2 regions of the Mycobacteroides immunogenum genome follow, and region 2 is predicted to be linked to the other one. Evidence: riboswitches for the same ligand, from Rfam matches in the RefSeq annotation. Region 2 holds a riboswitch; the other holds the start of a gene.
The links. Region 2 has a riboswitch for S-adenosylmethionine ahead of ABG82_RS03155 (aminotransferase class V-fold PLP-dependent enzyme). Riboswitches for the same ligand answer to the same signal wherever they lie in the genome.

Region 1: it holds a riboswitch for S-adenosylmethionine, as region 2 does, so the genes downstream of both, ABG82_RS20900 (bifunctional o-acetylhomoserine/o-acetylserine sulfhydrylase) here and ABG82_RS03155 (aminotransferase class V-fold PLP-dependent enzyme) in region 2, are expected to answer to the same signal.

Annotation. Positions count from the first base shown of each region.
Region 1 is NZ_CP011530.1:4,208,267-4,220,128, reverse strand. It holds gene ABG82_RS20935 (NADH:flavin oxidoreductase) at 1-937, opposite strand, end outside; gene ABG82_RS20930 (nitroreductase family protein) at 1,027-1,677, shown strand; gene ABG82_RS20925 (bifunctional methylenetetrahydrofolate dehydrogenase/methenyltetrahydrofolate cyclohydrolase) at 1,730-2,575, shown strand; gene ABG82_RS20920 (DUF3017 domain-containing protein) at 2,572-2,889, shown strand; gene ABG82_RS20915 (hypothetical protein) at 2,894-3,562, opposite strand; gene ABG82_RS20910 (class I SAM-dependent methyltransferase) at 3,629-4,366, opposite strand; gene metX (homoserine O-acetyltransferase MetX) at 4,390-5,526, opposite strand; gene ABG82_RS20900 (bifunctional o-acetylhomoserine/o-acetylserine sulfhydrylase) at 5,574-6,902, opposite strand; SAM riboswitch class IV at 7,076-7,222, opposite strand; gene ABG82_RS20895 (NADP-dependent isocitrate dehydrogenase) at 7,415-9,655, shown strand; gene ABG82_RS20890 (alpha/beta fold hydrolase) at 9,741-10,619, opposite strand; gene ABG82_RS20885 (exodeoxyribonuclease III) at 10,749-11,570, shown strand; gene trpS (tryptophan--tRNA ligase) at 11,634-11,862, shown strand, end outside.
Region 2 is NZ_CP011530.1:616,258-628,119, reverse strand. It holds gene ABG82_RS03190 (zinc-dependent metalloprotease) at 1-110, opposite strand, end outside; gene dacB (D-alanyl-D-alanine carboxypeptidase/D-alanyl-D-alanine endopeptidase) at 110-1,507, opposite strand; gene ABG82_RS03180 (inorganic diphosphatase) at 1,599-2,087, shown strand; gene ABG82_RS03175 (MmpS family transport accessory protein) at 2,084-2,770, opposite strand; gene ABG82_RS03170 (2-oxo-4-hydroxy-4-carboxy-5-ureidoimidazoline decarboxylase) at 2,885-3,406, shown strand; gene ABG82_RS03165 (hypothetical protein) at 3,427-3,846, opposite strand; gene ABG82_RS03160 (flavin-containing monooxygenase) at 3,939-5,528, opposite strand; gene ABG82_RS03155 (aminotransferase class V-fold PLP-dependent enzyme) at 5,612-6,907, opposite strand; SAM riboswitch class IV at 6,940-7,084, opposite strand; gene ABG82_RS03150 (TerC family protein) at 7,340-8,305, shown strand; gene ABG82_RS03145 (Pls/PosA family non-ribosomal peptide synthetase) at 8,391-11,862, shown strand, end outside.

The DNA of each region.
Region 1 (11,862 bases), 2.0 Mb from region 2:
CATCGTCCAGCAGAAAGGCGTCGCGGTAGGGATAGGACCGGAAGAACTTCTTTCCCGTCAGCCGTACGCCCCACCCCATGGGCTTGGGGAAGCCCTGGGCGAGCTCGCGGATTGGAACGTCGCCGCGGAACAAGTACATGGGATTGACCAGGGAGCTGCCCGCGGTCAGCTCCAGGGCATCGAGCCCACCGTCCTCTTGCAGCCATTTGGCCGTCTGCAGGGATTCCTCGATGGGAATGCCGCCGCGGATGCCGTCGGTCATGGTCAGCTTCGCGGTGACGGCCAGCCGCCCGCCGGCGACCTTGCGTACCGCCTGCACCACGGCACGGGCCACCTTGGCACGGTTGGCCAGTGAGCCGCCGTACTCGTCGCCGCGCCGATTGAACAGCGGGCTCAGGAATGAGCTCACGAAATATCCGTGACCCAAATGGATTTCGACGGCATCGAAACCTGCCTCGATGGCCAGCCGGGCCGCGTTCGCGTGCGCGGCGATCACACCGTCGATGTCCGAGGCGCTGGCCCGGCGGGCGAATTTCATGCCCAACGGGTTGAAGAACCGGATCGGCGACAGCGCCGGGAATCCGTTGGATCGTGCGTTGGCGACCGGGCCGGCGTGGCCGATCTGTGCCGATACGGCGGCACCGGTGTCGTGGATCGCACTGGTGAGGCGGCGCAGCCCGGGGATGGCTTCTTCGCGCATCCAGACCTGGCCGTATTCGGTGCGTCCCTCGGGGGCGACGGCGCAATACGCGACCGTGGTCATGCCGACCCCGCCGAGTGCGGGTTTGCGGTGATATTCGATGAGATCGTCGGTCACGAAGGCGTCGGGGGAGGCGGCCTCGAACGTGGCGGCCTTGATTGTCCGGTTGCGCAGGGTGATGGGGCCGAGTCGCGCGGGCGCCAACACGTCGGGAACTCCAGCGGCGTCACTGCCCATGGGCGGGACATTACGCCGCGACGACGGGCGACAGATTCTGGATGTGGACTCCTACTTTTCGGCACGCGCGGTGGATGTACGTTCGTCGTATGACCTCCCTGAATTTGTCGGCCGACGAAGTTCTGACCACCACCCGTTCGGTGCGCAAGCGCCTGGATTTCGACAAGCCCGTCGAGCGCGCGGTTGTCGAGGAATGCCTGAATATCGCGCTGCAGGCACCGACCGGTTCCAACCATCAGGGCTGGCACTGGGTGATCGTGGAGGACGCCGGCAAGAAGAAGGCGATCGCCGACATCTACCGCGAGGGCTGGAACAAGTACGCCAAGGGCGCGGGCGCCACCTACGCCGAAGGTGATTCTCGGGCAGAGCGCAAGGCAAAGGTCGTGGATTCGGCCGGCTACCTCGCCGAGAACTTCGAGCGCTCGCCGCTGTTCCTCATTCCCTGCATCGAGGGACGCCTCGACAATCTGCCGGTGGTGGGTGCGGCATCGTCGTGGGGATCGCTGCTCCCCGCGGTGTGGAGCTTCATGCTTGCCGCGCGTAACCGCGGTCTGGGGTCGGCCTGGACGACATTGCACCTGATGGACGACGGTGAGAAGCGCACCGCGGACATCCTGGGTATCCCGTTCGACAAGATCACCCAGGGTGGGCTGTTCCCCATCGCGTACACCGTCGGCACCGACTTCCAGCTCGCCAAGCGTCAGCCGCTCGCCGACGTCCTGCACTGGGACACGTGGTGAGGGGCGATGAGCCGCTTGCGCGAAGAGCTGTAGGCCCAGGAATACTGGGCGTGTGACGGCGACTCGACTTGACGGCAAGGCCACCCGCGATGAGATTTTTGTGGAGCTGGCCACCCGCGCCGCGGCGCTGAAGGCGGCGGGCAAGACACCGGGGCTGGGCACCATCCTGGTGGGTGACGACCCGGGCTCGCACGCCTATGTGCGTGGCAAGCACGCGGACTGCGCCAAGGTGGGCCTCAACTCGATCCGCCGCGATCTGCCCGCCGATATCGACCAGGCCACGCTGTGCGCCACCATCGACGAGCTGAACGCCAACCCGGATTGCACGGGCTACATCGTGCAGCTGCCGTTGCCCAAGCATCTCGACGAGAACGAGGCGCTGGAGCGCATCGATCCCGACAAGGACGCCGACGGGCTGCACCCGACGAACCTGGGGCGGCTGGTACTGGGCAAGGAAGCGCCGCTTCCGTGCACGCCGCGGGGCATCGTCTATCTGCTGCGTCGCTACGACGTCGCACTCGACGGCGCACATGTGGTGGTGATCGGCCGTGGCGTCACGGTGGGGCGTCCCCTGGGGCTGCTGCTCACCCGGCGCTCGGAGAATGCGACAGTCACCCTGTGCCACACCGGAACCCGTGACCTGGCCGCGCTGACCCGGCAGGCCGACATCATCGTGGCCGCCGCCGGCGTGCCGCACATGGTGACCGCCGACATGGTCAAGCCGGGCGCCGCGGTGATCGACGTGGGCGTGAGCCGGGTCGACGACAAGTTGACCGGCGACGTGGCCGAGGATGTCTGGGATGTCGCCGGGTACGTCTCGCCCAACCCCGGTGGGGTCGGGCCGCTGACCCGAGCCTTCTTGCTCACCAACGTGATCGAGCGAGCGGAGCGTTCGTGACCACTACCCGGGACCTGTTCGGCGACGCGTTGGATGCCGTCCGCCGATTTGCCCGTGAACAGTGGCCGATTCTGGTGGTGTCAGCGGTTTTTCTGGTGGCGTTGGGTTTGGTGATCGCCGACCGCTGGCGGCGCGGTGCGTTGGTGGTCGGCATCGCCGTCGGTATCGCGGCGGCGATGCGCCTGGTGCTTACCGACGAGACCGCGGGCCTACTTGCGGTGCGCAGCAAGACCTTTGATGTGGGGGCTCTCGGTGCCGTCGCGGCGGCGATGGTCTACCTTGCGTTGACCATCGATCCGCTGGGTACCGGCTAGGGCGCTACTTGAGCAGCTGCACCGACCGCGCGATGGAGTCGGCCTGCTCGCCCAGGAACTGCTCGGACGGTTCGCTGTTGGCGCCGACCACATTGGTGGTGGCGATCTGCCAACGCTGATCGCCTTGCCCCACGAAGGCCACGTAGATCTTTGGCGTGGCGGCTACCGGTGGCTTGCCCTCGGCGGCCGGTGGCTTCTCCAGCTCCAGGCTGGCCGAGGCGCCGGGCAGATTGGGGCCATCCCATGAGTCTCGTTTGTCCGCAGTGACTTTCGACTTGCGGGTCTTGACGAAGTCGCTCACCGCGTCGGCGTTGGATGCGGCCAGCCAGCCCTTCACCTCGGGGGCGTCATCGGACGGTGCCAGCTTGCGGATCCGCACGTACTGGGCCAGCTCCGATGATTCCCACTTCGGCCGGACCTGGTAGGTGACCAGTCCCTTGTTGTTGTGCACCCCGTCGGCGAAGGACACCCAGTCATTGGGTGTGCTGATGTAGATGCCCAGGTCGGGGATGAACTGGCGGGTATGCCGCTCGGCAGGCGCACTGCTCGAGGTGGGCTCGGACGCACTCGGAGCCTCGGAGGGTGACCCGTTGGAGCCACAGCTGGCGAGTGCCGGGGTCAGGAGCGTGGTGGTGACAAAGAGGGCTGCCAGCAGGCGGCGATCCGTATGCACGGGTACACCGTAGCGGCACCGGGGCGCGCGCGTCTTGGGAAGAACCCTGTGAATTGAGGCACCCGTTCAGTGATTCAGGGTCGCCCGGATGCTCACCGTCACGTAGGGCAGCGCAAGACCCGTCGACTGTGCCAGCGCGGGATGGGTGGCAAGCAGCTCGCGAACCTGCTGCAGGGTCTTCTTCCGGGCGGCCTCGGGGGCGGTGATGCAGTAGCTGCGTGAGGCCACCATATCTAGAAGTGCTTGCGGGGTAAGGTAACTCGTCCACTCCACCTGGTGGCGCTCTTGCGCTGTGAACGGTGCGGGAAGCTCCTGGATGTCGGCCGAGTCCGACGCGTTCTCATGGCCGATGATGTGCCCCAGGTCCGACACCCAGCCCAGGCGTTCGTCGCGCACATTCCACACCAGGCCCAGTCGCCCGCCCGGGCGGAGTACTCGTGCCACCTCGGGGATGGCGCGCTCGGGGTCCACCCAATGCCAGGCCTGCGCCACCAGCACGGCATCCACGCTGTTGTCGGGCAGTGGAATCTCTTCGGCGGTGCCCAGTAGCGCGGGGGTATCGGGCAGCGAATTGCTCAGCACCTCAAGCATTTCGGCGAGGGGATCGACCGCGACGACATTGAGTCCGCGCTCCACCAGGCGGGTGGTCAGCTTGCCGGTGCCTGCGCCCAGATCCAGGACATCGTGCGCTCCGGGCGGCAGCAGCCAATCGATTGCCTCGGGTGGATACGAGGGCCGGCCTCGTTCGTAGGCGGCTGCCTGCGAACCGAACGACAGCGATGGTTCTGCTTGTGCGTCCGGCATTCGCGCTCCCTCTGGTCCGGTGTTTACGAAGCCTGTGTTGCCTTGGCCAGTGCGAGCGTCTCCCGCACCAGCTCGCTCACCGCATCGAACTCGATGAGGAACGCGTCATGGCCGTGCACAGACTCAACCACCCGCAAGCCGGTACAACCCGGCAGCAGGTCCGCTAATTCCTCCTGCAGTCGCAACGGGTACAGCCGATCGGAGGTGATGCCGCCGACCACGACGGGGACCGGGCAGCTCTTCAACGCCTTCTCGACGCCTCCACGGCCGCGGCCCACATCGTGGCGGTTGAGCGATTCGGTCAGGATGACGTAGCTGCCCGCGTCGAAGCGCCGAATGAACTTGTTGCCCTGATGTTCCAGGTAGCTCTGCACCGCGTACCGGCCGTCCGCCCAGGGGTCCTCGGGTCCGTCCGGGCCGACCTGCGGGCTGTTGCCGAACCGGGTGTCCAGCTCGACCTCGCCGCGATAGGTCAGGTGTGCGATGCGCCGGGCCAGATTCAGGCCGTTAACGGGGCTGCGTCCACTGCCGTGATAGTCACCGCCCTGCCAGTCCGGGTCGGCCTGGATCGCGGCGATCTGCGTGCTCTGCGTGCCGATCTGGTCGCCGGTTGCCCTCGCGCCGACCGCCAGCACCAGCGCCGCACGTACCGAATCCGGGTGCGTCACGGCCCATTCCAGTGCGCGTGCGCCACCCATCGATCCACCGACGACGGCGGCCACCTCGGTGATACCCAGTTGCGCAAGTGCGGCGACATCGGCGTGCACCTGGTCGCGCACCGATACCTCGGGGAATCGTGAACCCCACGGCTTGCCGTCAGCGGCGAGTGACGTGGGGCCGGTGGTGCCCCGGCAACCGCCCAGGACGTTGGTGGCGACGGCACACCAATGGTTGGTGTCGATGGCCGCGCCCGGGCCGATGATGCCCTCCCACCACCCGCCGGTGATGTGCTCGGGTCCGGCGGGCCCCACCACGTGAGAATCGGCGGTGAGCGCATGGCAGACGAAGACCACGTTGTCGCGGCGGGGCGAGAGCTCTCCCCAGCTCTGCACCGCGACGGTCACGTCGTCGATCACGGCACCGCTTTCCAGCGTCACCGAACCGATTGGCACATAGGCGATCTCATCGCCCTGGGGCAGGGCAATGCCGGGCGCCGGCAGCTGCTGGCCGGCGGATGAGCCGCTTGCGCGAAGATCGTCGGTCAAGGTCACGATGATGCCACCGCCGCGGGTTGTTTGAGCCGGCGCACGGCCGCGAATCCGGACTCCAGGTCGGCCAGGATGTCGTCGATGCCCTCGATGCCGACGGCCAACCGGACCAGTCCCGGTGTGACGCCCGAGGCCGCCTGCTCGGTGGGCGAAAGCTGTCCGTGCGTGGTGGTGGCGGGGTGGATGACCAGGGAGCGCACATCGCCGATGTTGGCCACCTGGCTGTGCAGGGTCAGCGAATCGATGAAGGTGGTCGCCGCCTCGACGCCGCCGTCCAGTTCGAAAGCGAGCACGGCACCGGCACCCTTGGGGGCCAGGGCCTGCGCGCGCTCGTACCAGGGCGACGTGGGCAGCCCGGCGTAGTTGACGCGGGTGACTTCCGGCTGGCTGACCAGGAACTCGGCCACCCGCTGTGCGTTCGCGACGTGCCGCTCCACGCGCAGGCTCAATGTTTCCAGGCCCTGGGCGATGAGGAAGGCGTTGAACGGTGAGATGGCCGGACCGAGATCGCGCAGTAGCTGCACACGTGCCTTGAGGGCATAGGCGGGCGCGCCCAGGTCGGCGAACACCACCCCGTGGTAGCTCGGATCCGGGGTGGTGAACCCGGGATGACGCCCCTGGGTCCAGTCGAACGTGCCGCCGTCGATGATCACGCCACCGATGGCATTGCCGTGTCCGCCAAGGTATTTGGTGGCCGAGTGCACCACTACGTCGGCCCCGTGCGCCAGCGGCTGAATCAGGTACGGCGTGGCGACGGTGTTGTCGACGATCAGGGGGATACCTGCCGCGTGCGCGATCTCGGACAGGCCCGCGATATCGAGAATGTCGTTCTGCGGGTTGGAGATCGACTCGGCGAACAGCGCCTTGGTGTCCGGGGTGATGGCCTTGCGCCACGACTCCAGATCGTCGGGGTCGTCGACGAAGGTGGTCGAGATGCCCAGGCGCGGCAGGGTGTAGTGCAGCAGGTTGTAGGTGCCGCCGTACAGCCGGGGGCTGGACACGATGTTGTCGCCGGCCTGCGCGATGTTCACGATCGCCAGGGTCGCCGCGGCCTGCCCGGATGCCAGCAGCAGCGCCGCCACCCCGCCTTCCAGGGCGGCGATGCGCTGCTCGACAACGTCCTGGGTGGGGTTGCCGATGCGGGTGTAGATGTTGCCTTCTTCGGACAATCCGAAGAGCGCGGCGGCGTGCGCGGTGTCATTGAAGACGTAAGAGGTGGTCTGGTAGATCGGCAGGGCCCGGGCGTTGGTCGCCGTGTCGGCGGACTGGCCCGCGTGGATCTGCTTGGTCTCGAAGGTCCACTGGGCGGTGCGGTCGATATCGGTCATGGAGCTCTCCTGGGAGTGGTCGGGTAGGGAGGTCAGGGCTGGGGGCAACAGTGACAGTGCTGATGAGCCGCTGGCGCGAAGAACAACCGGAACCGACAACAGGAACGCAGGGACCTACCCCCGGGTGACAAATACTCCATCGGGCCAACCTGTCTTCTCGGGGCCCGCCATCGGACCCGCGCTTGCCGTGTGGCCGACCGTTCCGTCATCAACCTCTGACAGCCAGTCGGCTACTCAACCTGGTCATCACCCGGGGCACCCCACCGCGGTTGGAGGGTTGCCGACCAGCGAGCCGGGGCTTGACGCTGGTACTCATGACCGATTAGCAGCGTATCTCAATTCACCGAATGGTTGCCACCAGGTAGTCCAAGCACGTATGGGAGCGCGATCACAGGCCGTCCGCCCGCCTAGGCTCGGAGCCGACGTGATACTGAATAGGAGCCCGTGTGACCCACGGGGTACCTGAGATTTTGACCGACCAACAAGTCCGATCAACGATGCCGGGAGTGACCATGAGTGCGCAGCAGCCGACCATCATCTACACGCTGACAGACGAGGCGCCGCTGCTCGCGACGTACTCCTTCTTGCCGATCATCCGGGCATTCGCCGGACCGGCCGGTATCGATGTCCAAACCAGTGACATCTCGGTCGCGGCGCGCATCCTCGCCGAGTTCGCCGAATACCTCCCCGAAGACCAGCAGGTTCCGGACAACCTGGCCGAGTTGGGCCGGCTGACGCAGCTGCCCGAGACCAACATCATCAAGCTGCCCAACATCAGCGCATCGGTGCCGCAACTGCTCGCCGCCATCAAGGAACTGCAGGGCAAGGGCTACAAGCTGCCCGACTACCCCGGTGACCCCAAGAACGACGAAGAGCAGGCGATCAAGGCCCGTTACACCAAGTGTCTCGGCAGTGCCGTGAATCCTGTTCTGCGCGAAGGAAACTCGGATCGGCGCGCGCCGAAGGCCGTCAAGGAATACGCCCGCAAGCACCCGCACAGCATGGGGAAGTGGTCGCAGGCCTCGCGTACTCACGTCGCCACCATGAAGGAGGGCGATTTCTACCACGGTGAGAAGTCGCTGACGCTGGACCGCGACCGCAAGGTCAAGATGGTGCTGACCACCAAGAGCGGCGAGACCGTCGTGCTCAAGCCCGAGGTCAAGCTGGGCGAGGGCGACATCATCGACAGCATGTTCATGAGCAAGAAGGCGCTCTGCGACTTCTACGAGGAGCAGATCGAGGACGCCTACAAGACCGGCGTGATGCTGTCCCTGCACGTCAAGGCCACCATGATGCGGGTCAGCCACCCGATCGTGTTCGGCCACGCGGTCAAGATCTTCTACAAGGACGCCTTCGCCAAGCATCAGGAGCTGTTCGACGAGCTGGGCGTCAACGTCAACAACGGCATGTCCGACCTGTACAGCAAGATCGAGGCGCTGCCCGCGTCGCAGCACGAGGAGATCATCCGCGACCTGCACGCCTGCCATGAGCACCGTCCCGAGCTGGCGATGGTGGACTCGGCCAAGGGCATCTCGAACTTCCACTCGCCCAGCGACGTGATCGTCGACGCCTCGATGCCCGCCATGATCCGCGCAGGCGGCAAGATGTACGGCGCCGACGGCAAGCTCAAGGACACCAAGGCCGTCAACCCGGAGTCGACCTTCTCCCGGATTTACCAGGAGATGATCAATTTCGTGAAGACCCACGGCCAGTTCGATCCCCGGACTATGGGCACCGTGCCCAACGTCGGCCTGATGGCGCAGAAGGCCGAGGAGTACGGCAGCCACGACAAGACCTTCGAGATCACCGAGGCGGGTGTCGCCGACGTCGTCGACATCGAGACCGGTGAGGTGCTGCTGACCCAGAACGTCGAAGAGGGCGACATCTGGCGCATGCCGGTCGTTCGCGACGCGGCGATCAAGGACTGGGTGAAGCTGGCCGTCACGCGTGCCCGCGAGTCGGGGATGACCGTGGTGTTCTGGCTGGACACCGAGCGCCCGCACGAGAACGAGCTGCGCAAGAAGGTCAAGGCCTACCTCAAGGACCACGACACCGAGGGCCTGGAGATCCAGATCATGCCGCAGGTATGGGCGATCCGGTACACCATGGAGCGGGTCATCCGCGGGCTCGACACCATCTCGGCGACCGGCAACATCCTGCGTGACTACCTGACCGACCTTTTCCCGATCCTGGAGCTGGGCACCAGCGCCAAGATGCTGTCCATCGTGCCGCTGATGGCCGGCGGTGGACTGTACGAGACGGGTGCCGGCGGTTCGGCACCTAAGCACGTCAGCCAGCTGGTCGAGGAGAACCACCTGCGGTGGGATTCGCTCGGTGAGTTCCTGGCGCTGGCGGTCAGCCTCGAAGACCTGGGCATCAAGACCGGAAACGCCCGGGCCAAGATCCTGGCCACCACGCTGGATGCCGCGACCGGGAAGCTGCTGGAGAACGACAAGAGCCCGTCACGCAAGGCCGGCGAGCTGGACAACCGCGGCAGCCAGTTCTACCTGGCGTTGTACTGGGCGGCCGAGCTGGCCGCGCAGACCGAGGACGTGGAGCTGGCCGAGCTGTTCGCGCCGCTGGCCAAGCAGCTGGTCGAGAACGAGGACGAGATCGTCGCCGAGCTCGCGGCCGTGCAGGGCAGCCCCGCCGATATCGGCGGCTACTACGCGCCGGACCCCGAGAAGACCGCCGCGGTGATGCGCCCGAGTGCGACCTTCAACAGCGTCCTGGCATCCGTCGTCGAAGCCTAAGTCCTTACAGCGCCGACAGGCCGCGTTCTGACGCGTTTCCCGAGAGGGATGCGCAGAACGCGGCGTGTCGGCGTTTACGGGGTGACTAGCCGGCGTCGGAGGCCGCACCGCGCTTGGCGGCGACGAGCGGATCGATCAGGTCGGTGATCACTTCGGTGACCTGACCCGGCGCCTCGAGCATGGGCACATGTCCCATGCCCGCCAAGGTGATCCGCCGGGCGCCGGAGGGCAGCCCCTGACCGATCAGCGTGCCGAAGCGGCCGGGAGGCACGATCTCGTCCTTCTCGCAGAGCACCAGCTGCGCGGGCACCGAAATGGTGTTCAGGTTCTGCAGGCCCGGTGCGGGCAGGATCGATGTCAGCGACGCGAAATATGCCGGGCAGTGGGTGATGTCCTCGAAGATGCTGTGGAAGTCCGGCAGGCTCAGCGCCTCGGTCTCCCCGCATAGGGCGCGCGCGGTGGCGAATTTGACGAACGGCAGGCCCGCCGCGCGGCGGCCCAGCAGCCGTGAGAACGCCAGCCAGGGCAGCATGGCCGCGAACTTCACCACGATCTCCGCCTTCAGCGCCGAGTACTTGGTCCAACCGCCGGCGGGAGCGATGGCGGTGACGCTGCGGGCGCGACCACGCTGCGCCAGGCCCAGGGCGATCCAGCCGCCCAGCGAGTTGCCGACCAGATGTGCTGTTTCCCAGCCCTTTTGATCCATGATCTGCTCGAGTTGGTCCAGATAGACATCGACCGACCGCTGTGAGAACGGAGGTAGCTTGGGCATCGGGCCGCCGCCGTTGTGCCCGGGATAGGTCGGGGCGAACACCTCATACCCGGCGTCGGCGAGCTGCTCGGCGACCGTCTCCCAGACCGACTGCGACAGCATGAACGGGTGTAGCAGCAGCACCGGCTCGCCCGCGCCCATCTCGATGGGTGCACGCCGGTTCGACGGCTTCGACAAGATGGCTTCCAGCATGCGGTCCTCCTAGTGCGCCAACCTCTGCGTTGACATTACTGTCTGTTGCGTCAATTTACAGGCCCCTATTTCCGCGCTCGCTCAGGCTCACTCGGGACTGTCACACCACTCGACTATCGTCGGCGACCGATGAGCGCCAAGAAGATCACCGTCACCACCATCAACGTCAACGGCATCCGAGCCGCCGTCAAGGAACGGTCCGCGGAGAACCGTGGACTGCTGCCCTGGCTGGAGCAGACGAGCGCCGACATCGTGTGTCTGCAGGAGGTGCGCGCCGAGGAGGAGCAGCTGCTGGAGGCGCTGGCCCCGGCCCTGGCGGCCGGGTGGCAGGTGGTCAGCGCCGCGTCCAGTGTGAAGGGGCGCAGCGGTGTGGGGATTCTGAGCCGCGTTCCGGCGACCGCGACCAGGGTGGCTTTGGACGCCGACGGCGGCGAATTCGATGAGTCGGGCCGGTATCTGGAGGCCGAGATCGGCGACCTCACCGTGGCGAGCATCTACCTGCCCACCGGTGAGGCGGGCACCGAACGCCAGGAAGAGAAGGAGCGCTTCATGGCGGCGGTGGGTGCCAGGATGGGGAAGTTGGCCGCCAGCGGCCGTGACGCGGTGATCTGTGGCGATTGGAACATCGGCCATACCGAGCGAGATATCAAGGCGTGGAAGGCGAACCAGAAGAAGGCGGGCTTCCTGCCGGAGGAGCGGGCATGGGTGGGCTCGTTGCTGGAAGCCGGCTGGGTCGACAGTTTCCGGCTACTGCATCCGGATGTGGACGGGCCGTACAGCTGGTGGTCGTGGCGCGGCAAGGCCTTCGACAACGATGCCGGATGGCGCATCGACTATCACCTGGCCACCCCCGATCTGGGTCGGCGTGCGCATTCGGCGCGAGTCGAGCGGGCGGAGGCCTACGCACTGCGCTGGTCCGACCATGCGCCGGTGACGGTGGAGTACCGCTAGGTATCCCGCACACCGAGCGGCAGCCAAAATCGCTTTGACCGGGCATGCCAGGATGGACGCACTATGACTGCCGAAACCGCCGCCCGGGGACGCCTGTTCTCCGGCATTCAACCCACCGCCGATTCCCTTCATCTCGGAAATGTGCTGGGTGCGGTGCAGCAGTGGGTGCGGTTGCAGCACGAGTACGAGGCGCTGTTCTGCGTCGTGGACCTGCACGCCATCACCGTCGCGCAGGACCCCGAGGAACTGCGGCGGCGCACCCGCGCGGTGGTCGCGCAGTACGTAGCGCTCG
Region 2 (11,862 bases):
GGCCGCGCCAACTTGGCGCCGACGGTCGCGGCGAATTCCCAGTTGACCATGCGGCCAACCGTCAACTCCGGACTCGTGGTTCCGGTCGCCGCGTCACCCGACTCAGCCATCAGCTACATCCGCAGGACCGCAGCACGGCTGCCAGGTTGTCCACCGCGTTGCGCGCGGTGGGCGCGGTCGCGTGGTTCTGCATCAGTGAGAAGGTCAGCACTCGCCCGCTGCTGTCGGTGACCACGCCGGCCAACGTGTTCACGCCGGTGAGCGATCCTGTCTTGGCCCGTAACCAACCTGCCGAGGCCTGATTCTGGGTGACAAAACGCTCCGAGAGCGTTCCGCTGCCACCCGCGATGGGCAACACATCCAGAAGCGGGCGCAGCTTCGGTTTGTCGGTGCCGGCGGCGGCTCCGATGACCTCATCGAGTGTGCGCGCGGTGACCCGATCGTCTACCGAAAGCCCACTGGAGTCACGCAACGTCAGGTCTGTGAGATCGATTCCCGCGCTGCGTAATTGGCCCGTCACGGCATCGACGGTGCCAGTGAAGGTCTGCGAGCGGCCCGTGGCCAGCGCCACCTCGCGGCCGATGGTTTCCGCCATGACGTTGTCGGAGGCGTTCATCATCTCCCGCAGCCGCTCCATCAACGGCGCCGACTGAACGGACGCAATGGATTTCGCTGCCGGTGGCGCGGCGTCCAAGCGCACCGCGTCCGGATCGACCCCGAGCGCCGTGGCCAGCGCGCGCCCCGCGTCCAGCGCGGGCGTGACGGAACGCCGCGAGTCGTAATCGGTCGGCTGGGTGCGCCCGGCATCCAGCATCACGGCCTGGATGGGCGCGACATCGCCGCCGTCGATATCGGCGGGGTCCCATCCGGGCGCCATCGACGGCCCACCGAATCGGCTGATATCGACGGTGATTGACGTGACAGTGACCCCCGACTTGCGCACCTGATCTGCCAGATCGCTGATGCGCGCGGCATCGCGATACCAGGTGTCAGTGCCCGCCGGTGCCGCACTAACAATCGGGTCGCCCCCGCCCACCAGCGTCACCAACCCGCGCTGCCCGGCAGTGTCGGCCACCACCGAGGTGGTCAGCTTGGCGTCGCGCTCCAGGGTGAGCAGCGCCGCCGCGGCGGTCAGCACCTTGTTGGTAGAGGCCGGCACCATCGGCACCGTGGAGCCCTGCTGCCACAGCTCACGCCCGGTCAGCGCGTCGGTTACCCGACCGGTGAACATGCCCAGCGCCGGATCGGCCAGTGCCTTCTCCAGTGCTTGGGCCAGACCATCGGCCGTCGGGATCGGTGCCGAATCGGAAACCGGAACCACACCGGGTTTCGGGGTGACCAGCGCCGGTTCCGGGTTGGCGTTCTGCAACTGGCGCGCGGTAGAGGCGCCGGTGGTCAGCGAGGCCAGCAGCACCAGCGCGGCAATCGCCAACACCACAGCGACGGCGAGCAGAACGTGAGTAGAGCGCCGCCAATGACGCGGATCAAGTGCCCTGGCGGTGACCATGCTCTGCAGGGTATCGCTATCCTGGTGCGCGCTGGATGAGCGCTTACGCGAAGACCAACTGCTAAGTACCACCGACATTCAAGGAGCGGGTGTGGAGTTCGACGTCACCATCGAGATCCCCAAGGGTCAGCGCAACAAGTATGAGGTCGATCACGAGACCGGCCGAGTGCGCCTGGACCGCTTCCTCTACACCCCCATGGCGTACCCCACCGACTATGGGTTCATCGAGAACACGCTGGGCGAGGACGGCGATCCGCTGGACGCGCTGTTGTTGCTGCCTCAGCCCGTCTTCCCGGGCGTGATCGTCGAGGCCCGGCCCGTCGGCATGTTCAAGATGGTCGACGACGGTGGTGGCGACGACAAGGTGCTGTGCGTGCCTGCCGGAGACCCGCGCTGGGACCACATTCAGGACATCGGCGATGTCTCCACCTTCGAGCTGGACGCCATCAAGCACTTCTTCGTGCACTACAAGGATCTGGAGCCGGGCAAATTCGTCGAGGCCGCCGATTGGGTGGGCCGCGCCGAGGCCGAGGCCGAGGTTCTCGCGTCGTTCGAGCGTCTCAAGACCCAGGGGCACTAGCCCGGCATAGGTGCCTGGCACACGACGGCGAACACTTCGGTGCTGCTTTGGGAGACAATCACCCCATCAACGCTGATCGAGCAGCTGATGGTTCCTTCGCCGACCATGGTGACATTCATGGTTAGCGGAACGTCTCGGCGCGTGACCGTCACCGAGACGGCCCAGGGCTGCGAAACATTCGACACACGCACATAGTCGCTATCGGTCATGTAGGCGACATTGACCCCGCCGCCCGAGCCTCCCACGCTGTAGGTCACGCTCTTGCCGCCCTGCCCCGAGCCGCCCGGACCCTGGCCCGTCGTCGGCACCGGCTTGGGCGCCTCGGTCGTGGTGGGCACCGGTGGTGCCTCGGTGGTCGTTGGTGTCGTCTCCACTCCGGTGCTGGTGTTCGGTGGGGGTGGTGACGGCGGAGGCGGCTCCGTGGTCGTTATGGACGGCAGCGGGACGTCATTGGGCCCGGTCCAAGTGGTCGACGGGGTGACGGTGACCGTGCTCGGCGCCGCCACTTCGGTGCGGCGGGTAATGACCCAAACGGAGGTCAGCGCAATCACCAGCACCGCCAGCACACTGACGCCGGCGACTATCCAGGGCCATTTCGGCGGCTTGGGATCTTCCGGGTAAGGAACGGGCTCACCGCCGGGCCACTGCTCCTGCGGGTATTCCTGCCAGGCCGGATCCGTCACTGTCCCCCACTCCTTCCCCAACACTGCCGACTGCAATGTTACGTCGCGTTAAGCTCCTGCAAAATCAACCGTCACCCTCTAGCGAACCGCGGCAGCCCGCCGAATCATGGTCATATGTTGATGCATCAGGGCATCGGCCGCGACATCTTCAACCAGATGCCCGACACCAAGGCGGTCCACGCGCTGTACGAGTGTTGTGGCAGCGTGACCTGGGCCAGGAAGATCGCCGCGACACGTCCATTCGCCGATCACGATGCGCTGTTCCGGTGCGCGGACAACGAGCTGTTCGCGCTGTCAGAAGAATCTCTGGACGAGATGCTGACCGCCTATCCCCCGCTGGGCAAACGGCCGGGAAGCGTGCGATCACATGCCGAGCAGTGTGCGATACGCGATGAGACGCCGGGAATGATGGCCGCGCTGCGTGCCGCTGCCCATCGCTACGAACATCACTTCGGCCATCGCTTCGTCATGCATTTGTGTGGTCAGGACGGCGCCTCGGTGCTGCGCGCGATCTCTGATCGAATGCATCACGACGCGGATACCGAACGCAAAGTAACCCGCAACGAGCTCGCGAAGATCAATCGCACGCGGCTGGAGCGCATGCTCGGGCCCGAAGGCGGCTACGACAACTGGTGAGCGGCCTCCACCGGCGCCTGCTAGGCGGCTAGCGGTATCCGCTGCGGCAGCAACGCGAACACCCGGCGAGCGGCGCAATCGATGTCTGTGGTCGGCGATACCGGAATCAAGGTGACCCCGTCGGCCACCCCGGCCAGATAGATGTCGGCGATCAGGCCCGCCAGTCCCTCGGGAGTCCCCGCGTACGAGACCGCCGCCGGCACCCGCAGACTGGCGAAATGTTTACGGGCCGATCGTGAATCGGCCTCAATGTGCACGTACACGTCCAGGATCACGGCGACAGCGTCCTTGCGCGAGGTTCGCAGGGAATGCCTGGCCCGCTGCGCCTGCTTGAGATCGGGAGCGTTGACGCGCGCGGTGACACCCGTTCCGTTGGTCAGTTCCTGCCATCCGGCAGCGCCGTCGGTGAAGACCCGAAACGTTTCCTGTTGTGTCGACACAAACGCAACGGTACCTGCGAGAACCCGTGAGGGCCATCGTTGAATTCCTGATGAGCGGATCAACCCCGATCAGGCCGGCGGGGCCAACAGTCTCATCCCACGACTTCTTTGTTGCGCTTGCGCCGGCGCGCTGCTTTCGCAACAGGCGTGACCGTCTCGGTGCCATAGCTGTAGTTGTCCAGCCGGAAGTACTTGTTGTGGAAGTACATCTCGCCGAAACCGCCCGGACGGAAGGGGGAATCGCCGTGGTTGTCGATGTAGTAGGTATTGGCCGTTGAGCATGCGGGGGAAAGCCACAGATGATTCTTGTTGCGCTCATGCATCTTGTGGAAGTACGCGTCATGCACTTCCGGCTTCACCTCTGCGGTGGTTGCCCCTCGTTTCTTAGTCTCTGCGATGACGCGGGCCGCGTGCGTCGTGGTCGACTCGATGAGCATGTGATACGGGCCGAACACATACCCGTAGGGACCCAGCACCAGAAAGAAGTTCGGGTAATCGGGAATCGAGACACCCTGATATGCCTGGTAGCGATTCTCCTGAAAGAACCGCTTGAGGTCCTTGCCACGCCGTCCCGTGGTCGGGAAAGCCGGCATGTGATCCCAGATGGCGAACCCGGTGGCGCAGATCAGCACGTCTACTTCGTGCTCGGTCCCGTCCGCTGTCAGCAATCCCTTCTCCGTGATGCGCTCGATCGGCTCGGTCACCAAGGCCACATTTGGGCGGTTGAAGGTCTTGAGATAGGTGTTGGAGAACGAGGGGCGCTTGCAGCCGAATCCGTAGTAGGGCAATAGCTTCTCCCGGGTTACCGGGTCGTCCACTTGGGTGCGCATCCAAGACCGAATCCTGTTGGCCAGGGCCATCGAGGCGGATTCGGCGTACTTGGAATCGATCCTGAAGACGGCATCCGGGATGTACGCGGTACTGAGGTTGATGGCATACCGGATGCCCTTGGCCACCCCCGGGAACCCGAAAAGCGCCCGCCAGAAGCTGTTGTACTTCCAGTCGGGTTTGGGCCCCACATAGATGGGGGTGCGCTGAAACACGGTGAGATGGCCGACTTCTGGAGCGATTTCCGGAACCATCTGCAGTGAGGTGGCGCCGGTTCCGATTACAGCCACCCGCTTGCCGGCGAGCTGAACATCCTTGTCCCAGAGCGCGGTATGCATCAAAACTCCCTTGTAGGAGTCGATCCCGTCAATCTCGGGGAGCTTGGGTTGCTCGAGCCCGCCGGTCGCGGCTATTACATGCCGACCGGTGATGACACTGTCGTCCTCCAGCGTGAGTACCCAAATATTTTGGGACTCATCAAATTCCTGACGTACGACGCGTGTGTTGAATCGGATTCTGTCGCGCAGCTCATGCTTATCGACGAGTTCATTGGCGTACTGCTCGAGCTCGTCGCCCGGGGTGAAGAACTTGGACCAGGTGGTCTTCTGATCGTAGGAGAAGCTGTAAATGAAGGTCGGGATGTCGACCGCCACCCCCGGGTATTTGTTGGCGTGCCAGGTACCACCGGCAGCACCCCACTTTTCCAGGATCACGAAGTCGTGGATTCCTCTTTTGATCAGTTCCACCGCGGCTCCGATGCCCCCGAAACCGGCCCCGATGATCACGACCTCATGGTCGGGCACACCCGGTCCGGGCTGGTTGGCCACTCCACCTTGCACACGCGCACTAGTCATACGACGTCCTTGTCAGTCCGACCCGTTATGTGTCGGACTGAAAGTAACACGTATTAATAGTTACGGATATGCGGAATGCGCAATCATGCCGCCAGGAAGTCCGGCAGTGGGCGCGGATCGTCCAGCGGCCCGACCTGCCCGTCGCGCTCGGTGTAGGTCAGGGCCGGCCCGCGCTCGACAAGCTCGGTGATCGCGCCGATGAGGCGGGTGATGTCGCCGGCGGTGGTTCCCAGCCCGATGCTGGCGCGCAGCGCACCACCCGGCGCGCCCAGCCTGGCCAACAGCGGGTGCGCGCAGAATCGCCCGTCACGCAGCCCGATACCGTGCTCAGCCGACAGATAGGCGGCGACCACCGACGGCGTATAGCCGGCGACGGTAAAGGACACGATGCCCAGCCCGTCACGATCACCCTCCCAAATGCGCAGAGTGTCAACGCCTTCAATCCCACCGAGCCCTTCTCGCAGCTGTGCCGTGAGCGCTTCCTCGGCCTGTCCCACATCGCCGAGGGCGGTCAACGCCTCACACGCAGCGGCCACCGCGGCCACGCCAACCACATTGGGGGTACCCGCCTCATGCCGCTGCGGGCCGGTGAACCAATCGGCCCCATCGATATCCACATCGCGGACCGCGCCGCCCCCCGCGAGATAGGGCGTGGCGGCATCGAGCCAATCGGCCTGCCCCACGAGGACTCCGGCGCCGAACGGCGCGTAGAGCTTGTGCCCGGAAAACGCCAGATAGTCGATTCCGTCAGCGGCAAGATCTATTCGGCGGTGGGGTGCCAGCTGCGCCCCGTCCACGGCGATCCGCGCCCCGTTGCGGTGGGCCACGGCCGCCAGTTCGGCTAGCGGCAGCACCTCACCGGTGACATTGGAGGCACCGGTGACCGCCAAGAGTGCGGCGGGCCGCCGCGCCAACTCCTGGTCCAGCGCGGCCACGGTGTCCGCGACGGTAGCTCGATGCGCCACCACGCGAGCGCCATATCGCTGCCAGGTCAACAGGTTTGCGTGGTGCTCGATATCGAGCACCACCACCTCTCCCGGTACGGCAGACGCCAGCAGATTGAGTGAATCGGTGGTGTTGCGCGTGAAGATCACGTGCTGGCCGTCTGCGGCACCAACGAAACGCGCGACGGTTTCCCGAGCGCCCTCGTAGAGCTTCGTGCACACGCGTGAGGCATAGCCCGCACCCCGATGCACGCTGGCGTAGTACGGCAGCAACGCGGTGACGCGGGCCGCGACATCACTGAGCGCGGGCGCGCTGGCGGCGTAATCGAAATTGGCATACCGAATCCAGCCGCCTTGGGCCAGTGGAACTTTGGTATCGGCTCCCACTACCTGCGCGGCCGGCTGCTCAAACCCTGATTGTGCGGACACTGACATGTGACATCCCATCTCACCGGACCCGCCCGGCGAGTCCACGCTTGCCGCGCACGGTCGCGCGCGGCCAGGTCGTCACCTGGAGCACCCCGCCGTGGATGCGCCGCTCGCGTGCAGGCGAACGGCATGGAGGAGGGTTGCCGACCAGCTAGCCAGGGCTTATCGCTGGTTCTCATGACCTGAGCGCAGTGTGCCCGCGGGCCGCCGCCAGCGTCAAGCGCATTGCGCACGGTGATTGAAATGCTCGGCGCCAGGTTGGCGACCTGTCTCGATTTCCGGTCGCGGTGCCCATAGGGCACACTGGGCAACGGAGGGGAGTATTCCTTCGCTGCGGTGTCGTCATCACATCGGCCAATGATGGTCCGGTCGGTGCCGCGGGCCGGTGACCTGCCGGCGGAAGAGACCTCCGGCGTTTTGGCGACCGGAGGTTCAGTAATGCAGGTATCTCAGCTCGAGTGGATCATCACGCTGGCCGTCACGGTCGCGATCCTGCTGATCGACGTCGTGGTGATCGGCCGACGGCCCCACGAGCCCTCGACCCGTGAAACCGCCATCGCACTCAGCATCTATGTGGGACTGGCACTGGCCTTCGGGCTGTGGGTATGGCTCTTCCACGGCGGCCAATACGGGCTGGAGTTCTATGCGGGCTGGCTCACCGAATACAGCCTGTCGGTAGACAACCTGTTCATCTTCTTGATCATCATGGCCAGCTTCAAAGTGCCGAGGGTCTATCAGCAAGAGGCCCTGCTGGTCGGCATCATCCTGGCTCTGATCTTCCGCGGTATTTTCATCGCGCTGGGCGCCGTCGCCATCGAGCAGTTCACCTGGATCTTTTACCTTTTCGGGGCGTTCCTGGTGTACACCGCGATCAATCTGGCCCGCGATACCGAACACGACGACGATGCCGACAACGCCGTGGTGCAATTCGCCCGCAAGCACCTGCGCACCACCGACAAGTGGGACGGGCTGCGGCTGTGGGTCCGGGAAAACGGAAAGCGGCTGATGACGCCGATGTTCCTGGTGATCGTCGCGCTGGGCACCACCGACCTGCTGTTCGCCCTCGACTCGATCCCGGCCATCTACGGACTCACCAAAGAGCCCTACCTGGTATTCACTGCCAATGTCTTCGCCCTGATGGGGCTGCGTCAGCTGTACTTCCTGCTCGGCGACATGCTCAAGCGCTTGGTGTACCTATCGCAGGGATTGGCGTTCATCCTGTTCTTCATCGGCATCAAACTGATCCTGCACGCCCTGCATGAGAACGAACTGCCCTTCATCAATGGCGGCGAACCGGTGCACGTGCCCGAGATCCCCACACTGGCAAGTCTCGGGGTGATCGTGGTGACGCTGCTCATCACCACCGTTGCCAGCCTGTACAAGACCAGGCGCGCGGCCCCATAGCCGCGCGGCAACGAGCCGCGCCGCAGCCGGACCGATAGGCTTCGCTGCGGCAGCCCATCCGATCGCGGAAATTACGAGGAGCAGCGTGACCGGCCCCGACGAGTCACCCACGAGCCGCGCGCACGAGGAGGCACCGGACCCGGCGCCTCAGCACGCGCCTCAACCCGTCGTCCAGGAAGCCCCGGGCCACCCGGTACCTCCGCAATATCTCCTCGGTAGGTCGGCGCCACCTGCGCGCACCCTGATCGACATCCTCTACTCGACTGCCGCGGAGCATCCCGACGCACCGGCCATCGACGACGGCACCATTCAGCTCACCTATTCCGAGCTGATTGTCGACGTGGAAGCCAGCGTGGAGTGGCTGGGCAGCCGCGGTATCGGCCGGGGCGATCGTGTCGGCATCCGGATGCCCTCGGGCAGCTACTCGCTATACGTGGCGATCCTCGCCACCCTGGCGGCGGGGGCGGCATACGTTCCCGTCGACGCCGACGACCCCGACGAGCGCGCCGCGCTGGTGTTCGGCGAGGCGCAGGTCGCGGCCGTGATAACTCCCGGTGGGCTGGTGCGCGGCCCCGGCTCGTCGCGAGGCTGGCGGGCCACCAAACCGACGCCCCGCGATGACGCGTGGATCATCTTCACCTCGGGTTCCACCGGTACGCCCAAGGGCGTCGCGGTGACGCACCGTAACGCCGCCGCGTTTGTCGACGCCGAGGCACAAATGTTCTTGCAGGACAACCCGATCGGGCCGGATGATCGAGTGCTCGCCGGACTATCGGTGGCTTTCGACGCTTCCTGCGAAGAGATGTGGCTGGCATGGCGGTATGGAGCCTGCCTGGTACCGGCACCGCGCTCGCTGGTGCGTAGCGGCATGGATCTGGGGCCGTGGCTGGTCTCGCGCGATGTCACCGTGGTCTCCACGGTGCCCACCCTGGCCGCGTTGTGGCCCGCGGAGGCGCTGGAAGCGGTACGGCTGCTGATTTTCGGCGGTGAGGCATGCCCGCCCGACCTGGCCGAACGGCTGGCCACCGGCGAAGACGGCGCGGCGCGCGAGGTGTGGAACACCTATGGTCCCACCGAGGCGACGGTGGTGGCATGCGCGGCCCGACTCGACGGAGTGAGTCCCGTCAGCATCGGACTGCCGCTACCCGGGTGGGATCTGGCGGTCGTGGACGCGCAGGGCAACCAGGTCGGTTACGGCGAGGCCGGCGAGTTGGTCATCGGCGGTGTCGGCCTGGCCCGGTATCTGGATCCCGAGAAGGACGCCGAAAAATACGCTCCCCTTGACACTTTGGGTTGGTCACGGGCCTATCGAAGCGGCGACCTGGTCCGCTTGGAACCCGACGGGTTGTACTTCCAGGGCCGCGCCGACGACCAGGTGAAGGTGGGCGGGCGCCGCATCGAGCTGGGCGAGGTGGACGCCGCCCTGGTCAACCTGCCCGGCGTGAGCGGGGGTGCGGCCGCGGTGCGCAAGACCGCCAGCGGCACCCCGCTGCTGGTGGGCTACATCGCCAGCGCCGACCCCAACTTCGACATTGCCGCGGCCCGTGCGAGCCTGGCCGAATCGCTTCCCGCCGCACTGGTACCCCGACTGGTCAAATTGGATGAATTGCCCACGCGCACATCCGGAAAGGTCGACCGTAACGCGCTACCCTGGCCACCGCCGGGGGCCGGCGCCGATGACGACGCACCCGAACTGGGCGGCACCATGGGCTGGCTCGCCGACCTGTGGCGGGACATCCTGGCCGCACCGATCGACGGCCCCGAAGCCGACTTCTTCGCGCTCGGCGGTGGATCGCTCTCCGCGGCCCAGCTGGTCGCGGCGCTGCGGCAACGCTATCCGCAGGTGACCGTCGCCAACCTGTACGACCAACCGAGGCTCGGCTCATTGGCCACGTTCCTGGACGAGCTGGCTCCCCCCGCCGAGGTAGAACCCCGAGTCGTCAAACCGGTGCCGCGCCTTACCGAATTGGCCCAGTTGCTCGCCACTGTTCCGCTCACCACCCTGACGGGTCTGCAGTGGGCGACATGGCTTGCCCTGGCCAACAACGTGTTCGCGATGTTCAGCAAGGTGCCCTGGCTGGTGACGGTCAATTGGTGGGTCCTGCTGGCGGCCTTCATCTTGTTCATCACTCCGCTGGGCCGGATGAGCATCACCGTCCTCGGCGCCCGGCTGCTGCTGTCCGGCGTCAAGCCCGGCACTTATGAGCGCGGCGGCAGCGTGCACCTGCGGGTCTGGATCGCGGACCGGCTCGCCACCGCCAGCGGCGCCGAGAACCTTTCCGGCGCACCGTGGATGGTCTACTACGCCAGAGCGCTGGGTGCACGCGTGGGCAATGGCGTGGACCTGCATTCCTCGCCACCGGTCACCGGCTGGCTGGAGCTGGGCGACCGCAGTTCGGTCGAACCAGAGGTGGACCTCTCCGGGCACTGGGTTGACGGCGACAAATTCCACGTCGGCCCCATCGTCATCGGCGACGACGCCACCGTCGGCGCCCGCACCACTCTGCTTCCGGGAGCGGTCGTCGGCAAGAATGCCGATGTCGCACCAGCTTCGGGCGTGGTCGGCCGGGTCAAGAACGGCCAGTACTGGAAGGGCTCGCCGGCCGTCAAATCCGGTAAGGCCCGCCACCCCTGGCCCGACTACCGCCCGCCCCGTGCCGGACAGTGGGTCCCGATCTATGGGCTGACATCGATTCTGCTGGGCGGGCTTCCGCTGCTGGCACTGGCGGCCGGGCTGGCCGTGGTCGCCTATGGCATCCGGGACGCCGCCACCATCTGTGCGGCCGTAGTGCCCGCGCTTGTCTGGACGCCGGCGGCGGCGCTGGTCAGCGTGATCGTCTACGCCACCATCACGGTCGTGCTGGTGCGGCTGTTATCGCTCGGCGTACACGAGGGCTACCACCCCGTGCGCAGCCGGCAGGGGTGGCAGCTCTGGGCCACCGAGCGTCTGATGGACGCCGCCCGCAACTATCTGTTCCCGATCTACGCCAGCCAGCTGACCCCGTGGTGGCTGCGCATCCTGGGCGCGAAAATCGGTAAGGACACCGAGATCTCGACGGCGCTACTGGTGCCGAAGTTCACCGAGGTCGACGACGGCGCGTTCCTGGCCGACGACACGATGGTCGCGTCCTACGAGTTGGGTGGCGGCTGGATCCACATCGCCAAGGCCCGGATCGGCAAACGCGCATTCCTCGGGAACTCCGGGATCACCCAGCCGGGGCGCAAGGTGCCCAACGACGCACTGGTCGCGGTCCTCTCCGCCACCCCGCACAAGGCCAAGTCGGGATCTTCGTGGATCGGTAGTCCACCGAAGCGGTTGCGCCGCAAGGCCGATGGCGCGGATTCCGCCCTCACCTTCGAGCCGCCGTTCCGGCTCAAGGTCATGCGCGGCATCGTGGAGACCTGCCGCATCATCCCGATCATCGTGACCTTCGGGATTGGCGTCGGGGTGCTACTGAGCCTGCAGACCATCGCCATCAGGTTCAACTTCTTGGTGGCCGGTGCGTTGAGCGGCCTGGTGCTGCTGGTTGCCGGCGCGGTGGCCGGTGTTGTCAGCG